2 regions of the Clostridium aromativorans genome follow, and region 2 is predicted to be linked to the other one. Evidence: riboswitches for the same ligand, from Rfam matches in the RefSeq annotation. Region 2 holds a riboswitch; the other holds the start of a gene.

Region 1 (8,775 bases), on a different contig from region 2:
ACACAGTTTTTAACTATATTTATAAGAGCCTCACAAAGCCAGTGTCTGTCATGGTAAAATACTATTTCTCCCTCTTCATGGAATTTCACCTGTACACCTGCCGATACTATTTTCTCTTCAAGAGCCTCTATAGAATATTTTATTGTTTCGTTCAGACTCTGCCCCTTCATATGAAATTCTATTGCCCTAGCATCAAGCCTTGCCAGTTTCAATATGCTCTTAATAAGCCAGTTCATCCTGTAAAGCTGGTTCCTGCTGCTTATGAGGAAGTTTCTCGACTGCTCTTTTGAAAGCTGTTTGTTAAGCAAAATATCATTGTAAACTATCATAGAAGAAAGAGGTGTCTTAAGCTGGTGGGATATATCAGACAGAAGTTCAACCAAAAATTGTTTCTCTTTTTTAAGCTCATTCAGATTATTTCTTATAATTTCCCTCATTGAATTGAATGAAACGGAAAGTTTTGAAAAATCCCCTTCTCTATCTTCACCTATTGATATGTCATAATCCCCTTCCACTATTTTCTTTGCACCAAAATTTAACCTTCTTATTCTCTCATAAAAATATCCATACTGAATATAGTTAAGCAAAAAAAATATAATCAGCATACTTATAAATATCAGGATTATATTTAAATTTTCCCTGAGTGCAGATTTATTAATATATGGGAAAAGTTCATTTTCCAATTTTTCGCTTAACCCATATTGTTCTAATATATGTTTCCCCTTTTGAGCCTCTTCTTCATCCGCCCCAGCTGTAATAACAGGTATTATTTCCCTGGCAATTTCAGGATTATTCCTGTATATCCTTTCGGTTACGGCTCCAAAAGTTAGTACATAATCCTGCTTGAGATTATAATGATACATTTTTAAATTTAAAAGCACAGCCGTCATAAAAAACACATTTAAAATCAAGAGAATTGTCGTACTTCTCCTGAGCTCGGGATTTATAAAATATCTTCTCATATCAATTACTCCTTGTTGACCTTTTTATTCCATATATAACCCATACCTCTCTGTGTAACTATATACTGGGGTTCCCTTGGATTATCTTCTATTTTTTCTCTTATTCTCCTTATATAGACCGACAGTGTATTCTCGTCAAAAAAGGATTTTTCACCTTCAATAAGGCCGTTTAATATCTCATCCCTCTTCATGAGAACTTCAGGGTTATTTAAAAATATAAGAAGCAGCTTATACTCCTGTGCTGTAAGCATCACCTTTTTGTCTCCCTTTTTCACCAGAGCGCTTGTAGTGTCTACTGTTATATTTCCGCTCTGAAACATGCTGCCTGAAGGTTCCCTTTTATAATTTCTTCTTATTATAGCCTTTATTCTAGACAAAAGCTCTCTCACCCCAAATGGTTTGGTTATATAGTCATCTCCACCAATTTCCAAACCAAGCACAATATTTACTTCCTCGTCAAGAGCAGTCAGAAACACTATGGGAACGTCACTTTTGCTCCTTATGTATTTACACAGATCATACCCGCTTCCATCAGGCAGATTTATATCTAGAATAATAAGATGGAACTCTTTATCCTCCATTATTTTCTTTGTATCTTTAACTGTTGACACTGTTAGGACTTCATATCCTTCATCTTTTAAAGTAAACTCTATTCCCGCTGCAAGGGCACTGTCATCCTCTACCAGCAATAATCTGTACATTGACTTTACCTCACCATCAATATTGAATGTAAAACATAATAATTTTACTGTTCTAAATTAATTATACCATTCAGTGTCATAAATCCAAATGATACCATCAATTACAATCTGGTGATTTGCCGTTTTCGATAGAAAAAATAAAATCATCTATCATAAATTCAAAGCTGTCTTCTACTTCTACATCAGGTTTATGCTGAAAATATCCAAGAAAAGTCAATGATACAAATCCATGCAAAATACTTCTTAATTCACGACTTTTATGGACTAAAATCACCCTATCATCTATATAAAAATTTAAAATGCTTTTAATAATGCTCATGGTTTCTCTTGCCATACAATTTATTTCTTTATTTTTCGTGCTGGGAATATTCATGAAAAGTTTATAAGCCTCCCTGTTTTCAAAAGCAAAATCCCGATAAATATGGGCAAATTGCCTGATTGCATCCTCTCCACTTTTACCTACCAGTCCCTGCATTAATTTAAAATTCAATATGCGAATAACATATACTGTCATCTCTGTTTTAAGAGCATCCATATTATCAAAATGATTATATAAAGATGGATATTTTATATGCAGTTTATCTGCAATTTTTTGAAAAGTAACTCTATCAAAGCCGATCTCCTCAGCCAATGCAAAAGCAGCCTTAATTATCTTTTCGCCGGTTAGGTTCCTTTTTTGCATAAATATCTCTCCCCATACGTTTATTTATCCGAACGCTACCATTGCTAATACTCCAACTTCTTAAAATCGGAGATAGATACTTGTTACACGTCTGGATAAGCATAGTTTAGCATTACTATGAAGGTTTATCAACTTTAAACTATACTACTATTTGATAAATTATAAATTATAGTTTATTATTATATCATATAGCACGAAAAGAAAGGGTAATATTTATATGGAATTGTGGAAAAAAAATCTGGTTGTCTGCTGGTTTGGAATGTTTGTGACAGGTATAGGAATGAGTCAAATTGCTCCTGTATTACCTCTATATATAGGAAATTTGGGTATTTACAATACCTCTTTAATTGAACAGTTTTCAGGAATTGCATTTGGTGCTACTTTTATAATATCAGCTATTTTTTCACCAATCTGGGGTCATGCTGCCGATAAATTCGGTCGAAAACCAATGCTCCTTCGCGCAAGTCTCGGCATGGCAATAGTTATAGGAAGCATGGGATTTGTGCATAATGTATATGAACTTATAGGATTGAGGCTGCTGCAAGGCGTTATAACTGGTTATAGTACGGCTTGCACTACATTGATTGCAACTCAGACGGACAATGAACATGCAGGTTGGGCTCTAGGTACACTTTCAACGGCGAATATAGCAGGTTCCTTACTTGGACCGGTAATCGGCGGTTTCATAGAAGAAAACTTTGGCCCTAAAAATGTATTTTTTATAACAGGTGCACTACTTCTGATTGCATTCATTATAACGGCTTTATTTGTAAAGGAATCTTTCACCCGTCAAAATAATAAAATATTGAAGATCAAGGAAGTATGGGACAGCATACCCTACAAAAATTTAACTGCTATAATGTTTGTGACATCTTTTATATTAACTATGTCGTTATATTCTGCTGAGCCAATTATAACGATATATGTCACTCAATTATCCCATAATATGAATCATGTGGCATTGATTGCCGGAATGGCATTTTCAGCCTCAGGTCTTGCAAATATAATCGCTGCCCCAAGGCTTGGAAAACTTTCAGATAAAATTGGAACCCATAAGATCATGTTGACATCACTTATAGCCGCTGGATTGATTTTCATACCACAGGCATTTGTAAAAGATCCCTGGCAGCTTATGGGACTCAGGTTTTTACTTGGATTGGTAATGGGAGGGCTTAATCCTTCTGTAAATGTAATGATCAAAAAAATCACTCCAGACTTTCTCACTGGTAGAATTTTCGGATTTAATATTTCTGCCCAATACCTGGGAGTGTTTGGAGGTTCGATTTTAGGAGGACAAGTATCTGCCTGTTTAGGCATCAGATATGTATTTTTCATTACAGGAACATTGCTTTTAATAAATGCCCTATGGGTTTATTTAAAAGTGTATAAAAGGCTCATTCCAACTTAAATAATAACATTTTTAGGAATAAAAAATGGACATTTATTTATCTTATCCTCATATATGTCAGCTTCTATTCCAAAAACTTTTCTTAGCAATTCCTTTTTTATTATTTTATACGGCATTCCCATGTCCCACAGCTTACCATCCTTTATAACAACAATTGTATCTGAATATCTTGCAGCTTGGTTCAAATCATGCAGAACCATGATCACAGTTAAGCCCAGTGTCTCGTTTAATTCCTTTATTAATTCCAGAATTTCCATCTGATAGGATATATCAAGAAATGTAGTGGGTTCATCCAGCAAAAGTACTTCAGGCCTCTGAGCCAGACACATGGCCAGCCACGCTCTCTGCTCTTCTCCTCCGGACAAGGTTGTAACAAACCTCTGTCTCAAGGGGACAAGTCCGGTTTTCTCCAGTGCCCAATCTATTATATCCATATCTTCTCTGTCAAGTCTTCTTCTGAATTTCAAATGCGGATATCTGCCGTAGGACACCAGTTCTTCCACAGATATATCTGAGGCTATGTTTTTCATCTGCGGAAGTATGGACAACTTCTGTGCAACGGCCCTGGTATTCATATTTCTGATATCAGTTCCATCTAAATATACATTACCTCCTGCAGGTTTTAAACATCTGCCTACAGCCTTAATTAAAGTTGATTTTCCGGAGCCATTGGGCCCTATAATTGTAACTATTTCTCCAGAATGTATATCAAAACTGATGTCTTTTACAACTATCTTATTTCCATAATTCACTTTTAGATTTTCAACTTTCAATTCCATATCAATACCCTCTCTTTCTCCTAAGCAAATACAGAAAAAAAGGAGCTCCCAGAGCTGACATTATAATTCCCACAGGTATCTCCATAGGTGCAAACATCACTCTCGCAAGGGTGTCACACAGCATGACCATAGCAGCCCCTGTAAAAATAACCGATGGAAGCAAATATCTGTAATCCGAACCAATAAACAGCCTCGTCATATGCGGTACTATAAGTCCTACAAATCCAAGAAGGCCTACAACACTTACTGCACTTCCGGCCAGCAGGGAGGAGATCACGATAAAGACAAACCTGGTTCTTTCTACATTCAATCCAAGACTTGTAGCTACTTCATCCCCCATCATCAATATGTTCAATTTGTTGGGCATCAGTAAAAGTAGAATAATACCCACAGAGGCATAGGGAAATAAGGTATTTACCTGCTTCCATGTAGTTGACGAAAGCCCTCCTACCATAAACCCTATAATTCCCGCCACTTTGTTTGGATAAAATGTCATAAGTGCATTTGTCCCTGCTCCCAACAGAGAAGAGACGGCAACTCCGGCTAATATCAGTCTTGTTGGTGCTACTCCTTCTCTCCAGGCTAAAAAATATATAAAAAGAGTAGCCATCAGTGCACCTGCAAATGCCCCCAAAGGTGCCAGATGATAAAAATCCGGAAAAAGTATGAGAATTATCAGTGTCATAAGTCCTGCTCCGGAGGAAACTCCTATAATATTCGGTCCCGCCAATGGATTTCTCATAACACCCTGCAGTATGGATCCCGACAGTGCAAGGCAGGTTCCAACAAGAGCAGCCACTATGGTTCTGGGCAGTCTGACATTCCATATTATCTGATAATTTACTGTGGATTTTTCAAAGAATACCGCATTCACTATTTCTTTGGGACCTATATTTACGGCTCCATTCCCTACACTTACAAAAAAACTGATAATAGATACAACTATAAAAATCAATAAAATAAATCTTTTTCCAATCCTTTGAGTTGTTATATTGCCCTTAACCATTTTCTATTCTCCTCAGTATTAATTGTTCCAGTCAAAAAGCCTTATATCCTTCATATCAAAACTGCGGGCTTTTTTAATTTGTTTTGTTGAATACATGGGGATAAAGTATCTTTGCCAATCCTTCATAAGCTTCGGCATACCTTGCATTTGGCTTGTACAAATATAAATCTTTAGGAAGAATTATATACCTTTTGTTCTTCACAGCAGAAAGAGAATTCCATGCCGGATTATCCTCCACATCTTCCTTTAGCTTTTCCATTATCTTTTCTTTGTCACTTCCCATAGTCTGTACAAATATAAAATCCGGATTCTCCTGTATTATCTTTTCCATGCTAAATACCTTTGCCTCAGATGAATTTGCCTCTGCATCCGATATGTTCACTGTATGCAGATCTTTAAGCATTTCCCCCAACATTGAATGGGAGTTTCTGACTGTAATATCTTTGGCCGTGGCAAATATTATTAAAACCTTATATTTTTTATCCTTTGGAGTTTCTGTTATTATTTTATCTACATTTTTCTTTACCTCATCAATATGTTCTTTATACAAATCCTCTCTTCCGGTAATTCCACTAAAAAGTCTCAGTGTCATATAATAATCCTTTAAATAGGTATTAGCTAAAGCGATAACTTGAATATTATTTTGTTCCAACACCGGTACCATTGCTGCCTGATTTTTGAACTCGTCAGTTGCTATGACCAAATCCGGCTTCAGTGCCAATATCTTCTCCAAACTTGGAGACCCTGGAGTTCCAACAACCTGGGCAGATTCGGCATTTTTAACAGGCTTTTCTTCAGCTTCTTGAACTCTTCCTATTACTTTTCCACCGCAGCTGTCCCAAATATCAAGATAAGAATTATACAGGCAGACAACTCTTTTGGGATTCTTTTTTATAGTTACTTTTTTCCCTCTGGCATCTGTAAATACTACACTGGTTTTATTAAGTGTCACGCCATATTCAGACGCCGATTTAATTTTTTTCTGTTCCGTATCGACTTGATTGCTGCTGCCATTTTCACTATTAACACTTTTGCCGCATCCGGCAAATACAGATGTAACCATTACAATAACCAATACCAATAAAAATATTTTTGTCTTTTTCATATTCCATTCCTCTCTTCCTATTGACTTTTGATAGCTGGTGTTATCTAGTTTTCCTTGATGCCTTCTTGTCAGAATCTTGCTGCAATCCAAAGCAAAAAACCATAGCCTTTTCTGCTATGGTTATATACAAACAAAATTCATATATAAACAACCACTTCCCTCCGAAGGCTTATTTATCAAAAAATTTACAGGCAGGTCTCCTGGCTCATAGTTCATTTTAATCTCAATACCTTCCCGGAAAAATATTTCCAGTGGCAAATATATATGATTTCATCCCTATTTACAGTAGCGGGGGCTGCAGCGGATTTTTACCGCTTTCCCTATTAATTTTTTAAAACCTGTAACTTTTAACCTTTTTAATTGTAAAAAATCATCTCTTTAAATATCTATTAATATTTTTAATTATAACACATATATCTTTATATTTGCAGTAACAAAAATATCAATTTTACAAGAAAGCCTTTTCTTCAATTCAAGCCACTTCATGCCTGCAATAGGATAAAACTGTAAGAATTAAAAACAACGGAACGGCAGCAGCCGATGCGGTGATCATTACATAGGGCGACCAAAAACTGTAAGATCCCAATGTGAGAAATTTAAGTTCTACAAGGCTAATGCCGAAACTGTTTCCAAGACCTACTCCTCCAGAGGGCAGAATCATCCTCAGCCAGTTCACTGCATTGCTTCCTGAAATAGAGGAAAGTATGAGAGGCAGCAGACAGAACACAATGGCTATTATCATGGAATTCACTGTATTTCTACATTTTGCAGACAGAAACAGTGTAAAGCTGACAGTGGCAAGAAGTGTAAGCAGACCTGCAGCTGCAGTGATCATCTCAAATTGACCTACATTTATAGCAGGAAGGCAGATGGTTTCCACACTTTGAATTGAAGTTTTTAAACTTTCCCACCCAAATACACTGTTTTCAACCAAAAGGAAAATGGAAATACATACCGCAGAGGTTATGCCGCAGATCAGAACAACAGAAATTATCTTGGATACAGCAAGTTTCGTCCTTCCGTATTTGGTACACCTGAGTATATTGTCCGCTCCTGTCTGATATTCTGCAGAAAATATAGGGGCAGTAATAAACGTACATAAAAACACCAGCAAGAAGAGCAAGATGATGAGGTAACTTCCCGCATCGCTGCTGCCAAAACCATAGGTGAATTTGAAGGGCTTATCCACTTTTTCATAGAGGGCAAGAGCTTTTTTCTGGGCTGAAGGCTGAATGGCTCTATTTTTTATTTGCCAGGTGTATTTTTTATAGAAATTTTCTGCCGCTTCCCCGGGAGAAATTTTGCTTAAATCCACAGGTGTCTTGGTCTGTGGATCTGCATATACATTCTCTAACCTGTTTATTATATGTTGAAATGGAAGTATTTTTTTATTAAGGACGTCCTGGGGAATATTATCCTTATAAATACTTCCGTACTTCTTTGCAACCTCCTGGTAATTTTTAACTGCCTTCTGTATTTTATCCGGTGTGATATCCCCTTCAACTGTAGTTTTCTTCATAAGCTGTACGGCTTTTATTCCTGAAACTGTAACATTGTTTCCATTCTCGTTTACATAATTGTAATTGACAAAGGATATGGGAAAATAGGCCAGGGCTCCAGAAATTAAAATGGCCGCTATCAGCAAAATCCAGGTGGAACGGGTTTTCAGAACCCTTTTCAATTCCAAATAAAAAATACTCATGTCAAATCTTCTCCTTTCTTGTTTCCTCTTGTGGAAACAGCCATAGATACAGATCCTCCAGCCGCGGTACGGCCTGTTTTGAATCAGGTATATCCGGGGCATCCGACAAATACCTGATGAAAAGATTTCCATCTTTTTCATTTAATATATTTACAATACGGACAGCTCCTTCATAATAGGGAAGTCGTTCAGGAGGTATTATGCTCTCCCATACTTTGCCTTCAACAGTTTTCACAAGTTCATCCGTAGTTCCCTTTGAAATTATCTTTCCATCTTTCATGATGGCATTGCAGGTGGCAATGTATTCCACATCGGAGACAATATGGGTGGAAATAAGTACAATTCGATCCCTGGAAAATTCAGAAATAAATTTGCGGAATTTCACACGTTCTCCCGGATCAAGACCGCTGGTGGGTTCATCCAGAATCAG
Region 2 (7,770 bases):
CTTGAATTTTATTACAATTTTCCTCCTCTAGATATCGAATCTGTTCTTCCATCTCCACACCCTCTGCTACCACTTCTAACTTCATCTTATGGGCAAGTTTTATTATCTCTCCAGTTATAATGTTTTCATAAGCTCCCTTGCATATACCATCTATAAAAGTTTTGTCAATTTTAAGAGTATTTATGGGAATGCTCTTTAAATAGTTTAAAGAAGAATATCCACTTCCAAAATCATCTAGTGCTACTCTAACTCCCATATTTTTAAGTTCAGTTATCACTCTTAAACTCCAATCAAAGGACTCCATCATGACACTTTCTGTTATTTCTATTTCCAAATATTCAGGTTTTAAGCCTGTTTCTTCTAAAACATTTCTAACTGTATTGATAAAATTATCATTTTTAAGTTGTATTGTAGAAACATTTATGGATATGAAATCATAGGAATACCCCCTGTTTTTCCACAACTTATTTTGTCTGCACGCAGTTTTAAGGACCCACTCGCCTATAGGTACTATAAGTCCTGTCTCTTCTGCAAGGCTTATAAATTCCATAGGCATTATCCAGCCAAACTTAGAACTGTTCCACCTAATTAGGGCCTCAAATCCAACTACCCTTCTAGTTCTCATATCAACTTGGGGTTGATAATACAGTATAAATTCATTATCTTTTATTGCCTTTCTCAACCCTCTTTCCAATTCCGTTTTCCTTAAGATCTCATCATACATATATTTTTCAAATAATATATATGTATTTTTACCTATTAATTTAGCTCTATTTAATGCTATATCAACATTTCTAATCAACTTCGCAGCTTCTCCTCCATCTCTGGGGAAAATCGTTATGCCTATATTAACTGATACCAGGACTTCATTTCCATCAAAACTCCACAGTCCACTAATAGTATCAACTATATGTTGAGCCAAATCTTTTAATTCTATTCCACCATCTATTTTTTGCTTTAAGAGTAAAAATCCATCTCCACCCATCCTTGAAACTATTCCAATGTCCAATTTTTTTAAGGTGTTTCCTATTCTTTTTAACAATTTATCGCCGTATTCGTATCCAAAAATATCATTTATACTTTTAAAATTATTTAATTCAATTTGAAATATTGAAAAACTACTTTGTGAATACATTTTAATTTGCTTTTCAATTTTTTTCATAAAATAATTGAAATTATATAGTTCAGTTAGCCTATCATAATAAGCTATTTTCTCCACCTTTTTATATTTAAACTCCAGTTTAGTTAATACCATAAATTCATTGTAAAAAAAATTGATAATTTTTTTTATATTTTTCTTTGAGACAATAGAATACTTATTATTTATTAATTCAATTTTACTTAACTTTCCTACATAATCACTTTTGTTGCAATCTTCTTTAAAAAATATTGGATTTAAAAAAATTGTTGCAATATGTTTTTTATTTACAATTATAGGTATACCTATATAAATCAAGCCATTTTTATGTTTATAAACACCTATCTTATTTCGCCCATTAATCCGAGAAAGTATACGCTCCTCATATGTCACAAATTCTGGGTTAGGATATAAATGAGACTTAAAGGGGACATTAAACATGTCTCCATTAGTATATTTTACTAAACATGATATTCCTGTTATAGAAAAAAAACTTTCCATTAAATTTTCAAGTTCATTCATGTTTATTATATTCGGTAATCCATCTCCCATATTAACACCAACTTTCATCTATACTACATCTTTTCTTACCTGTAAATCCTATTTCAATAAATACTGCAACTGTGTTATCATATATGCTATATGCAACAATTTAACTAATTTATCCTGTAGAAAGCTTATTTTATTTTAAATACCCCATATCTATTATATGTTTTACAAAAAGTGCATATGATTATTTTGCAAATTATGGATTATCTTTTAATCAAATTTCATATTTTTCAATTTATCCTTAAACAGATCTCCCAATGTAATTTTATCACCAGAATCATTTAAATACTTTTTAAAATTCTCCTTAGGACTATCTACAGCTTCTTTTATACTAAGTGACATTCTATTGGCATCTGCATCTATGTTGAGTATTTTAACCTGTACTTCATCTCCTATATTTAAAACATCCGAAGGTTTTACAATATGATCCTGAGATATCTCAGATATATGTACAAACCCTTCCAATCCATCTTCAATTTCCACAAAAACACCTATATTTATAATTTTAGTTATAGTTCCCTTAACTATGTCATCTATTTTATATCTTTCATTTACTTTATCCCAGGGACTATTTCCCATGGCCTTCATAGAAAGTGAAATTCTATTTCTTTCTCTGTCAGTATCCATTACACAGACTTTAACACGTTCCCCCACTGATACTACTTCCGCAGGGTTTTTTATCCTCTTCCAGGAAAGTTGTGATATATGAACTAATCCCTCTACACCGCCTAAATCAACAAATGCTCCAAACCCCGTAATCCTGCTTACGATTCCCTCTATTTTATCACCTTTATGTATATTGTTCCATAACTGATCCGCTTTTTTTTCAAGTTCTAACTGCTCAACTTCCTTCCTTGACAGCACTATCTTATGCTTGTTTTTATCCAGTTCAATCACCTTTACGGCTAATGTCCTATTTAGAAAATCGTTCAGATTGTCTACATACTTTACTGACAGCTGAGATGCCGGTATAAAAGCTCTAAAGCCATATAATTCTGCCAATACTCCCCCTTTTACCACTTTCTTTACAATTACATCAAAGGCTTCTCCCTTTTTAAACGAATCTTCAACCTTATTCCAATTTCTTATTTCATCAGCCTTTATCTTCGAAAGCAGCAATCCATCTTCTCCATTATTTAAACTCATTATATATACGTATATTTCATCTCCAACTTTTAAAAGTTCTTCCATATTTATATTTTCTTCACTGCATATTTCATTTTTAGGCAGTATTCCATCCACCATATATCCAATACTTATTACAGCCTCTTTATCATTTACGGAAATCACTTTTCCCTTTACTATCTCTCCGTTTTTTACATTTCCCATAGTTGAATCAATTTGATCGATAACTTCATCCATTGAATTTACTTCCTTGTCACACGCCATTAAAATATCTCTCCTTTTCATTTATACTTACAGCCAACAGTTATATTTTATCACAAATAATGGCCCTAAGGTAATAATTTAAATATCCTTATAACTTCTATATCCCAAAATTGGATCTGCACTCTCCACTGCTTTTACAATGGCCTTTTCTACCACCTCAGCAGCTAAGAATCCAGCCACACTCAAATCCGACTTTACCTTTCCAGTAGCCATGGTAAATATAGTATCTCCATCAAACATGGAATGGGCAGGTCTTATTGCTCTTCCATATCCATCCTGGGCCATGGATGCCATCTTGTTCATTTCAGATTTTGTAAAGCTTCCATTGGTTACTACCACACCAATAGTGGTATTCCCACTAAACAGATTTTTTTTCTGGGAATACATTTTCATCATTATATTTTCGGTACCTGCGAAAGATTTTCCGTCCTTTCTCAATGCGCCTGCTATTATATTCCCACTTTTACTATCTATCACATCTCCAAGACAATTCACTGCAACTATCGCGCCAACTTTAAGCTCTCCCACTTGAAGAGCATAAGACCCAAGTCCCCCTTTCATTGCATATTCATCTCCCAGTATTTTACCTACAGTTGCTCCAGCTCCTGCACCTATATTTCCATTTTTACATAAATTAAATTCAGAATTTATACAGGCCTTATATCCCATGGATTTATCAGGTCTTATTTTGCAATCACCTATATCGAGATCAAATAGTACAGCCTCACATACTATAGGTACTTTTGTAACATTTACGTCAAATCCAATATCTCTCTCCTCCAAATACTGCATTACACCACCTGCTGCATCCAATCCAAAAGCACTTCCTCCTGCGAGAACCACTGCATGTATTCTATCTACTAAGTTAACAGGATTTAAAAGATCCGTCTCACGTGTACCTGGAGATCCTCCTCTTACGTCCACTCCAGCAGATGCACCCTTTTCACATATAACTACAGTACATCCTGTAGGTCCCTCTAAATTTTCAGCATTTCCTATTCTTATTTCATCTATACTATTGAATAAAATTTTTTTCATATCTACCTCCACACTATAAAACCCCAAGCCAGCAAAAGCTCAGGGTTAATTTCATATCTCATTTGATTAAAAAATAAACTTATTTATGTCTTATTTTAGTAACAGCAGTAACAACGGATACTGCAATAAGTACAGATAAAATCATTTCAGGTATTCCGTTTGTAAAAGCTACCGCCAATATCCCCTTTTTAGCCGCACTTAAACTTATATTCAATGCCTTTGAATAGGGCCCTAAGTATATAAGATATATCATTCCCAGCACACCTGCAGTGTTTATAAGTGAGCCAGCAGCAGCAGCTATTCCCACAGGCAAAAACCTGTTTTTCATCTTTATAGCCCTAAACACATAATAACTCCCTAATCCTATCAGTATTCTTGGTAGAACCGATACCAATGGATTCATAAACACAAAAGAAACAGGAGTAGGTGTAGTTATAGATTGAATTACACTGAATATACCAAAAATAAGCCCCACCATAGCGCCTACCAATGGTCCTTCCAAAATAGCACCTATTATAACAGGAACATGCATTATAGTAGCTTTCACCGGCGGAATAGGTATAAAACCCAATCCCGTTACACCAAGTACAATAGAAATTGCAGACAGCATGCCAATTACAGTAATCTGCCTAACACTGAGCTTTGACCATCCTTTAACTTGTCTTTCCATAAACCTTCTCCGTTGTTATTCATTACGATATAACACGGAACCTCCTTTATAAAATTTAGTTCAGTTTTTTAATAAATACTGACGACTTTATTTTATCACTTTTAACAAAAAATACAATAAATTAGTTAAAAAAAACACAATGTCTTTTAGTCCCTGTATATTGGGAATCCTTCTTTAAAATATTCTTCAGGATACAATAAATCCATTACCTTTTTTTTACTGCATTTCCCATCTTCCATAAATACATCAGGTATTCCACTCAAATTTACCCTTATGTTTTCCAGCGGAAATATATCACATATATTTTCTATACATTCAGCTGCAGAATTATTCTTCGATTTTTTTACATATTCCAATATATTATTTCCACTTAACCAACCTGATTCTCTGTACTCCTCATCGTAATTTATTACAGTGCATTTCAATTTATTTTTATCATTTCCAGATATAGAGGACATAAAAAAAGTTTTGACCATAATATCATCTAACGGCAGACTATAACCTGCAAAAACTATATGCTTTGCATTTTTCATAAGAAGCCCCATTTCAGTTTTAAGCTCTTCTAGTGTTGGCACACTTCTTTTCTTGGAAAGGCTCTGTATTATGAGAGTCATATCATAGGGGTAAGTTATCTGCCCACAATAGGGACATTCTATGGCTCCTCTCTTATATATTTTCTCTTTTTGCGTAGTATATCTCCAATTTTTCTGCAATGGTTTTAGAATAGATGGGCCAAAAATTTCTGTAGACAATCTATTCCATTTCTTCGCAAAACTAATTATTGATTTTCCACATTCAGGGCAAATTCTGGATCCAAACATACCATGTGGAAACAATATTTTTCCTATTCTTATTATCCTGGAAGGATAATTATAATCATTTATACCTTTGCACTGAGGTTCATCTGTAACATACCATATACCGGATTCATTGCCATCCAATTGAGCAGAAGAAATTTGAGTCCCAAAATCATCATACAGTTGCAATTTTAAACCATCTTTTAGTTTAACTGGATTTTGATTTTTCTCTTTATGGGCATTAAACAGATTCCAAAGAATTATAGGATCCCAATTAAAAGATATTATAGCATAGGAATAAAGGTAAAAACGTCTGGTATCCCTTCTATAGCCTCTGTTCTCAAATTCCTGAGCCTCTTCTATCATAAGTTCTGTAAGTATCTTTGCAAATTGATAATAAGGTTCCATTTTTTCTCTATCCGTATAACCAGGAGTATTTTGTATGCTAAATCTCTCCAATTCTTCAATAATCAAAATAAGACATCTTTTGGCTGCCTGAACTCTTTCCGCTCTCAAAAATTGTGTTTTCCCATGAAGAAAAGCATTAAATCCCATATTATTGTCAATAAGCTGATCGAGCATGGTAAAAAGCTCATGCATATTAAGTTTGTCATTAGTACTTATTATAGCTTCAAGGGCTTTTAAATCATATATCTTTGATATTTTAGTGTCTTTAATTAAATCTTCTACAATTAGTTTTTTAAAAGCATTGGATAATTTTTCATCTTTCCCATTTAAGAAAGAAAAATCCTTTTTACTAATTTTTAAAACAAGCCTCATCAACTCGTTAGTTGCATGAAGTCCTAAACTTTTAGTCGCACCAGCCCCCCAAAGTATAACGGTTTCAGGCCAATATTTTTCAGGCATGATTCATATCCTTCCTTTTTTTTAATTAATCAAGTGATCCTCATGATCATTTTTACAATATTATAACCTAATATTAAAATATTTAAAATACAAAAATGCACTTATTCATTCACAATAAGTGCATTTTTAAAGGGATTAGATATGTTTAAGTTAACACCAACATATATAAAAAGGGACTTCTGAAAGAAGTCCCTAATTACCATATTACAAAGCTCTGTTATTAAAAATAACATCAGCATCACAATTGATAAATCCTTCCCTCCGAAAGATTCTTATGCATACAGGTACAGGCAGGTCTCCTGACTATCGGCTCATCCTTTTTTTTCCTTCCCGGAACAATCCAGTGAAAAATTAAAATTGTCACCTCATACAGTAGCGGGGGCTGTAATGGTATTTCACCATATTCCCTTTTAATTATCATTTAAACCATATACCCTATTATTAAGTTATGCATTCATTATATACCTACCATTTATATACGTCAAGCAACTTTTTTTACACTTTTCCCAATCATATTGAGCAAATGACAGTTACTTTAATCCTTCTTCATAAGCCTGTATCATTTTCTTCACCATCTGTCCTCCGATGGATCCTGCCTCCCTGGATGTAATATCTCCATTATATCCATTTTTTAGACTTACTCCTACTTCTCTAGCTGCTTCCATTTTAAATCTATTGAGACCTTCCTTTGCCTCTGGAATCAAAGATTTATTTCCATTTCTTGCCATAGTGAATTCCTCCTTATTTCATATAGATTTTTTATTGAAGTATTTTATTGATTGTGTATTTAGAGTTTATGTAATTTAACGTTTTATAAACTATTAAATTAATAGCAAATATGAAAAAATCACTGAAATCTTGTTAAAAATTCCAGTGATTTTGGTTTTATTTAAATTATACCTGTTTAATTGCTCCCCTTTTCACTGCCACATTTATTATATTGAATAAGACCGCACCTACTACAGTATTTACAACAGCTGCAGGCAAAACTACACTTAAAAATAATGCTGTAAAGCTAGCTCCAAGTCCTACCGTAAACAAAACTACCGTTAAGAATGTAGTACCGCTTACTATCGTTCCAACTGCTGTAGCCAGTATTATATTTATCTGATTGCTTATTCTATCTCTAAAAGGCTTTATTAAGACAAACATCACATTTATAGTTATGAATTTATCAATTACATTGGCAAATTGCCCTCCTGGAAAAGTTGAAGTTGCTGCTGCTAATATTCCCGCTATAACACCTGAACAAACGCAGGTCTTGTAATCTTTATTAAATATAAGTATTATAAAAAGCATTGCAAGGGATATATCAGGTTTCA

What was found. Region 2 has a riboswitch for cobalamin ahead of LN736_RS08300 (hypothetical protein). Riboswitches for the same ligand answer to the same signal wherever they lie in the genome.
Region 1: another riboswitch for cobalamin. It lies ahead of LN736_RS13145 (ABC transporter substrate-binding protein); the one in region 2 lies ahead of LN736_RS08300 (hypothetical protein).

What each region holds. Positions count from the first base shown of each region.
Region 1 is NZ_JAJJPB010000018.1:43,501-52,275, forward strand. Features, by position in the region: gene LN736_RS13115 (HAMP domain-containing sensor histidine kinase) at 1-962, opposite strand, end outside; gene LN736_RS13120 (response regulator transcription factor) at 968-1,663, opposite strand; gene LN736_RS13125 (TetR/AcrR family transcriptional regulator) at 1,761-2,345, opposite strand; gene LN736_RS13130 (multidrug efflux MFS transporter) at 2,563-3,753, shown strand; gene LN736_RS13135 (ABC transporter ATP-binding protein) at 3,750-4,532, opposite strand; gene LN736_RS13140 (FecCD family ABC transporter permease) at 4,534-5,538, opposite strand; gene LN736_RS13145 (ABC transporter substrate-binding protein) at 5,612-6,643, opposite strand; cobalamin riboswitch at 6,817-7,000, opposite strand; gene LN736_RS13150 (ABC transporter permease) at 7,116-8,345, opposite strand; gene LN736_RS13155 (ABC transporter ATP-binding protein) at 8,347-8,775, opposite strand, start outside.
Region 2 is NZ_JAJJPB010000008.1:46,268-54,037, reverse strand. Features, by position in the region: gene LN736_RS08320 (EAL domain-containing protein) at 1-1,708, opposite strand, end outside; gene rpsA (30S ribosomal protein S1) at 1,898-3,076, opposite strand; gene LN736_RS08310 (P1 family peptidase) at 3,155-4,114, opposite strand; gene LN736_RS08305 (ECF transporter S component) at 4,194-4,784, opposite strand; gene LN736_RS08300 (hypothetical protein) at 4,931-6,448, opposite strand; cobalamin riboswitch at 6,721-6,895, opposite strand; gene LN736_RS08295 (alpha/beta-type small acid-soluble spore protein) at 6,979-7,176, opposite strand; gene LN736_RS08290 (tryptophan transporter) at 7,343-7,770, opposite strand, start outside.